2 regions of the Xanthobacter sp. genome follow, and region 2 is predicted to be linked to the other one. Evidence: riboswitches for the same ligand, from Rfam matches in the RefSeq annotation. Region 2 holds a riboswitch; the other holds the start of a gene.
What was found. Region 2 has a riboswitch for cobalamin ahead of ACE3QW_RS19320 (DUF1636 family protein). Riboswitches for the same ligand answer to the same signal wherever they lie in the genome.
Positions count from the first base shown of each region.

Region 1: linked by a shared signal. The riboswitch ahead of metE (5-methyltetrahydropteroyltriglutamate--homocysteine S-methyltransferase) and the one ahead of ACE3QW_RS19320 (DUF1636 family protein) in region 2 are both predicted to bind cobalamin.

Region 1 is NZ_JAYRPE010000045.1:10-3,439, reverse strand. Features, by position in the region: gene metE (5-methyltetrahydropteroyltriglutamate--homocysteine S-methyltransferase) at 1-2,120, opposite strand, end outside; cobalamin riboswitch at 2,237-2,435, opposite strand; gene ACE3QW_RS13705 (hypothetical protein) at 2,570-3,052, opposite strand; partial or broken gene ACE3QW_RS13700 (citrate/2-methylcitrate synthase) at 3,206-3,358, shown strand.
Region 2 is NZ_JAYRPE010000067.1:2,526-5,955, reverse strand. Features, by position in the region: gene glyS (glycine--tRNA ligase subunit beta) at 1-1,575, shown strand, start outside; cobalamin riboswitch at 1,787-1,988, shown strand; gene ACE3QW_RS19320 (DUF1636 family protein) at 2,047-2,565, shown strand; gene cobW (cobalamin biosynthesis protein CobW) at 2,562-3,430, shown strand, end outside.

The sequences.
Region 1 (3,430 bases), on a different contig from region 2:
AAGGCGTCGAGCAGCTCCATCTTCGAGCGCGAGGTCTCGATGGAGATGACGTCCGCGTCCATGGCACCGATGGCATCGATAATGTCGTTGAACTCGGAATAGCACATGTGGGTGTGGATCTGCGTCTGGTCGCCGACGCCGGACGAGCACAGACGGAAGCACTCCACCGCCCACCGGAGATATTCACCCCACTGGCTCCGGCGCAGCGGCAGTCCCTCGCGCAGGGCCGCCTCGTCGATCTGGATCATGGCGGCGCCCGCCTGCTCCAGATCTTCCACCTCGTCGCGGATGGCGAGGGCGATCTGCCGGCATGCAGCGCTGCGCGGAAGGTCATTGCGCACAAACGACCAGTTGAGGATGGTGACCGGCCCGGTGAGCATACCCTTGAGCGGCTTCTGCGTCAGCGACTGGGCGTAGCGCCACCACTCCACGGTCATGGGCGCCGGGCGGGCGACGTCGCCGAACAGGATGGGCGGCCGCACATAGCGTGAACCGTAGCTCTGGACCCAGCCGTGCTTGGTGAAGGCGAAACCGGAGAGTTGCTCGCCGAAATACTGAACCATGTCATTACGTTCGAACTCGCCGTGGACCAGCACGTCGAGGCCGATGTTCTCCTGCCACCGCACTGCGCGCGCGGTCTCCTCGCGCAGGAACTGGGTGTAAGCGTCATCGCTGAGCGCACCCTTGGCATGAGCCGAACGGGCCTGGCGCACCTTGGCGGTTTGCGGGAATGAGCCGATGGTGGTGGTGGGAAAGGCGGGAAGGCCGAAGCGCTTGCGCTGGAGTTCGGCACGCGTGCTGAACGGGCTCGTGCGGCGGGCCATGGCGGCCGTGACCGCGCTGGTTCGTGCCGCGACTGCCGCGTTGTGCACCTTGGGCGAAGTCCGACGCGCTTCAGCTGCCGCGGCGGAGGCATCCAGCGCGTCCTTCACCCGCACGCGGTCCCCCGAAAGCGCGGCCGAGAGCACGGCAAGCTCGTCCATCTTCTGCAGCGAGAAGGCGAGCCAGGACTTCAGGTCCGGATCGAGATCGGTCTCCTGCTCGAGATCCACCGGTACGTGGAGAAGCGAGCATGAGGGAGCAAGCTGCACATGATCGGTGCCGCGCCGTGCAACCACTCGCTTCAGACGTTCCGCGAGCGCCGGCAGGTTCGCACGCCAGATGTTGCGCCCGTCGATGGCCCCAAGCGACAGCACGAGGCCCGGACGGGCCTTCTCAACCACCGCCTCAAGCTGTTCCGGCGCACGCACCAGATCCACATGGAGGCCGGCAACCGGCAAGGACAGGGCCGCATCGAGATTGTCGCCGAGCGCGCCGAAATAGGTGGCGAGCATGATCTTCAGGTTGGGCAGAGCGTGCGCGATGGAGGCATAAGCACGCCGCAGGGCGTCACGCGCAGCATCGTCGAGATCGAGCACGAGACAGGGCTCGTCGATCTGCACCCACTCGGCGCCGTTGGCGGACAGGCGGCGGAGCACATCCACATAGACCGGCAGGATGTTGCCGAGGAGGCTCAGGGGATCGAAGCCCGCCTCCTTGCTCTTGCCGAGCTTCAGGAAGGTGACGGGTCCGAGCAGTACCGGCCGGGTTTCATAGCCGAGGGCTTTGGCCTCGCGATACTCGTCCACCGCCTTCAGGCTGGCGAGCTGGAAGGTCTGGTTCGGAGCGAATTCCGGCACCATGTAATGATAATTGGTGTCGAACCACTTCGTCATTTCCTGCGCCGGCGCCCCCTGCCCTGCACCTCCGTCCCGGTGATGGGAATGGCCACAGGAGGCCTCGGACGCCGCGCCATCAGCGCCCCGGGCCATGGCGAAATAGACCGAGAGCGGGACTTTTCCACCGCGCCAGCCATAGACTTCCGGAATGGCGCCGACCATCACGCTGGTGTCCAACACCTGATCGTAGAGAGAGAAGTCGTTGGACGGGATCACGGTCACGCCGCGCGCCTTCTGGCGGGCCCAGTTCGCGGCCCGCAGGGACGCAGAGACGTCCAGCAGCTCCGCGTCGCCGGTCTTCCCGGCCCAATAGCTTTCAAGCGCCGCCTTCAGCTCCCGGCGTGGACCGATGCGGGGCGTCCCGAGCGTGGCCACGGGAATGGCGGGGGGTGGTGTGGTGATGGTCGTCACGGCTCTTCAACCCTTCCGTTGAATGGGCGAAGGCCATGGCAGCCGCGTCAGGGCGCGGTGGGCGCGAGCCAGCCGAGACCCAAGCGCACCACCGGGACACCCCGCCCGAGTACGTATGTTGTCGGGGCAGGTCTCCTGGCTCACGGGTCTCGGCCGGTCGTCCGTCTTCCCAGGATTGCTCCCAGTGACACGAATGGACGTCAGCTCGCCGCTTACAGTTGCGGGGGCAGCGCCGGCATTAAACCGGCTTCCCTCTTAGCTCCGGTGCCACAAACGGCCCAGAGAACCACGACGCGGTCAACGTACGCGCCAAACGCCAGCACGTCAACGACATATAAGGACATCTTTATATCGGAAAATGGAGATCGAATGCTGTGTGGACATGGGTCTCGGCTGGATTGGAGGAATGCCTTCGGGACGACTTCGGCGAGGGGGAGCCACTACAGGGCATCCTGAACCCTCCAACCGGAGATAATCTCGGGGTTCGCCTGAATGCTGGCGATATTTGCAAATGGAAACATAGGGAACTGAATTGTGCGGTCGCCATGGTCGGTTTTTTCCCGGCCGCAGGTGGGAAGGCGCCCATCCTTGTACCAACGAATGCGCTCTCTGGGAGTGATGCCAAGAGCCCTGTCAACGGCTTTCGGGGTAAGCGGGGCGAACAGTATCTCGCCGATACGAGTCTCCATCCGCTTGGTAAACGCCTCAAGCCGGCGCTCTCCGGGATCGGGAACCCTGAACGATATCCATCCTTCGCCAACCGCATAATCACCGCCGTCGAGCTTTCGCGCCATGAGCCTCGCGAGGCCTTCCGATGCTCTGATGCGGCGGTCTCGATCGATGGGTGGGAGATCATTCCATGTGAGGCGAACCAACACATGTGCACCCTCTTTTTCCGTCGTCACTCTGCCGGGCTGACCCATGTAAAACCTCGACAAAAGCTTGCACTAGACAACAACTTCGCTGCCACGAGAGAAACTTGAGCCTTGGGGGTCTCCATGCCCGCGGAACGCGGCAGATTTGGGCGATTTAGATTGCTGTTACCCTTAAATCCTAGACCACGTGCGGTCATATCCGTCATCGCCCGCACGTCGGGTTGGAGCGCGCACATTCTGGAGCAGCGCGCCGACAACAAGATCATCCGCCCATCGGCCAATTATGTGGGGCCAGAGCACCAGGTGTTCGTGCCGCTGGAAGCGCGCGGTCGCGCCGCCGTCCGCGCGGCCTGAAGGAGAGACACATGCCCTATCTCGTCGCATCCGATCGCCCCGCCGCGCCTGCCGGCGCCCGCTTCCGGGCCC
Region 2 (3,430 bases):
GAAATCATCCTCAACGACGCCAAGGACCTCGCGCTCGCCGCTGGCCTTGAGCTGGTGGAGGACGAGGGCCTGCTGGACGAGGTATGCGGGCTGGTGGAATGGCCCGTGGTGCTCATGGGATCGTTCGAGGAACGCTTTCTCGACATTCCGGACGAGGTGATCCGCGCCACCATCCGCGCCAACCAGAAGTGTTTCGTGCTGAAGGACCCGAAGACCGGGCGCCTCGCCAACCGTTTCATCCTCATCTCCAACCTCGTCGCCTCGGACGGCGGCGCGGCCATCGTCGCCGGCAACGAGCGCGTCATCCGCGCCCGCCTCTCGGACGCGAAATTCTTCTGGGACACGGACCGGCTGAACGGCCTCGCCAGCCGCATGCCCAAGTTCCAGTCCATCACCTTCCACGAGAAGCTGGGCTCGCAGGCCGAGCGCATCGAGCGCATCGTCCGCCTCGCCAAGGAGCTGGCCCCCAAGGTCGGCGCTCCGGTGGCGCTGGCCGAGGAGGCCGCTCTGGTGGCGAAGGCGGACCTGCTGACGGAAGTGGTGGGCGAGTTCCCCGAGCTGCAGGGCCTCATGGGCCGCTACTACGCGCAGGGCGAGAACCTGCCGGCTGAGGTCGCCGCCGCCTGCGAGGAGCACTACAAGCCGCAGGGCCCCAACGATCGCGTGCCCACCGCGCCGGTCTCCGTGGCCGTGGCGCTGGCGGACAAGATCGACACGCTGGTGGGCTTCTGGGCGATTGATGAGAAGCCGACCGGGAGCAAGGACCCTTACGCGCTGCGGCGGGCGGCGTTGGGGGTGATTAGGATTGTGCTGGAGAATGGGCTGCGGGTTAAGCTTCTGGAAGCCATGCCCTTTTCTTGGAGGTTGCTGCCACTTGCCGTCCAGCGTGCCTACTTGCATGGCAAGTTTAGCGCAGAGGCGGCTTCGACTGACGCCAAGGATGAGCCCTCTCTCGCAGCGAAGGAAATATTAGGCCGCCTAATGGCGGGAGGTCGCGAGGGTGAGGCGTTGGAGGCCGAGCTTTATGCCCCTGCCGCTCGCCAGCAGGCCTCCGACCTCCTCGCCTTCTTCGCCGACCGCCTGAAAGTCTACCTCCGCGACCGCGGTGCCCGTCACGACCTCGTCGATGCCGTCTTCGCCCTCGAAGGGCAGGACGACCTCCTACTCGTCGTCCGCCGCGTGGAGGCGCTTGCCGGGTTCCTCGCCACCGAGGATGGCAGGAACCTCCTCGCCGGCTATCGCCGCGCGGTGAACATCCTGCGCATCGAGGAGAAGAAGGACGGCCGCGCCTTCGCCGGCCCCACCTCTGCCGCTTTGCTCAAGGAGCCGGCCGAGGAGCACCTCGCCGCCGCCATCGAGGACGTGAAGGCCCGCGTTTCCAAGGCCGTCGCGGCCGAGGATTTCGAGGCCGCCATGACCGCGCTGTCGGACCTGCGCCAGCCGGTGGATGCCTTCTTCGACGCCGTGACGGTGAACGCCCCCGATCCCGCGCTGCGCGAGAACCGCCTGAAGCTCCTCGACGAAATCCGCGCCGCCACCCGCGGCATCGCCGATTTCGACCGCATCGAGGGGTAGGGCAGGGGGCGTATTGCGCGCTGTCTCGCCCCCTCACCGTCATGCCCGGGCTTGTCCCGGGCATCCACGTGGTGGGGCTGGGAACATCTTTCAGGCGATGGCCCTATCGGCCCGACGTGGATGGCCGGGACAAGCCCGGCCATGACGGGTTGAATCCGAGCCGCCGAACGCATTTCCACGCCCTCATTTGACAATCCCGCCCGCCACTGCCTTTAGTGGCGGCGTCGAAGGTCCCGTGGTCCCACACGGGCGTAAAAGGGAATGCGGTGCGGAGGCGAAGAGCTTCCAATGCCGCGGCTGCCCCCGCAACTGTCGGCGGTGAGCCCCTGCCAGACGCCACTGGAGCAATCCGGGAAGGCGGCGGGGGCGGTGAACCGCGAGCCAGGAGACCTGCCTTCGACGAGGTCCGCGCCGGGCGGGGTGCTCCGGTATTGCGTCCCTTCGAGCCCGTGCGCGCGGGCGCTCGCACCCGTGGACGTTTCGGTGGAGCGCGGCGCGATTCCCGACAGCACAGCACCCGAGCCGGGTGGCGAAAGCCCGGAAGCCGGTTGCGCGCCCCAGGCTGCACCGGAAGCCGCGCGCGATCTTGCTCCCGCCGTCACCCTCCTCATCTGCACCACCTGCCGCGCCCCCGGCAGCGAAGCCCCACAGGAAACTCAGCAGTTGGCCGAGCGCGACGGCGCGCGCCTCCTCGCCTCCGCCTGCGCCGCGTCCCTCCCCGAAGGCGTCGCGGTGGAAGGCGTCACGGTCGAAGGCGTTTCCTGCCTCGCCAATTGCAAGCGCGCGCTCTCCGCCGCCATGGTCCGCCGCGACGGCTGGACCTATGTGTTCGGCGACCTCTCCCCCGACAGCGCCGCCGATCTTCTCACCGGCGCCGCGCTTCTCGCCGGCTCGCCAGACGGCCTGATGCCCTGGCGCGGCCGGCCGGATGCTCTCAAGCGCGGCATGGTCGCGCGCGTTCCCCCGCTCACCCTCAAGGAGACCCGATGACCTCCCTCGCCCGCGTGCCCTGCACCATCGTCACCGGCTTCCTCGGTGCCGGAAAGACGACGCTGATCCGCCATGTGCTGGAGAATGCCGGCGGCAAGCGCCTCGCGGTCATCGTCAACGAGTTCGGCGACGTGGGCATCGATGGCGAGATCCTGAAGGGCTGCGGCATCGAGAGCTGCGACGAGGGCTCCATCGTGGAGCTGGCCAACGGCTGCCTGTGCTGCACCGTGGCGGATGATTTCGTGCCGGCGCTGGACCAGATCCTCGCCCGCGCGCCGAAGGTGGACCACATCCTCATCGAGACCTCCGGCCTCGCCTTGCCCAAGCCCCTGGTGCAGGCCTTCCAGTGGCCGGCCATCAAGGGCCGGGTGACGGTGGACGGCGTGATCGCCGTGGTGGACGGCCCGGCGCTGGCGGAAGGCCGCGTCGCCCCCGATCTCGCCGCGCTGGACGCGCAGCGGGCCGGGGACGAGAGCCTCGACCATGACGATCCCGTCGAAGAGGTGTTCGAGGACCAGATCGCCTGTGCCGATCTCGTCATCCTCTCCAAGTCCGATCTGCTCGATGCGGCCGGATTCATTGCCGCCGAGAAGGCGGTGGCCGGTGCCCTGCCGCGCGCGGTGAAGCTGGTGCGGTCCTCCGGCGGCAAGGTGGATCTGGCGGTGCTGCTCGGCCTCGGCGTCGGCGCGGAGGATGTCATCGACACTCGCCGCACCCATCACGACGACGAGGAAGACCACGACCACGACGAGTTCGAGAGCATCGTCCTGGCCTTGCCCGAGATCGCCGATCCCGCCGCGCTGGCGGCGCGCGTGGTGAAGGCGGCGGAGACGCCGGACGTGCTGCGCGTGAAGGGCTTCGCCGC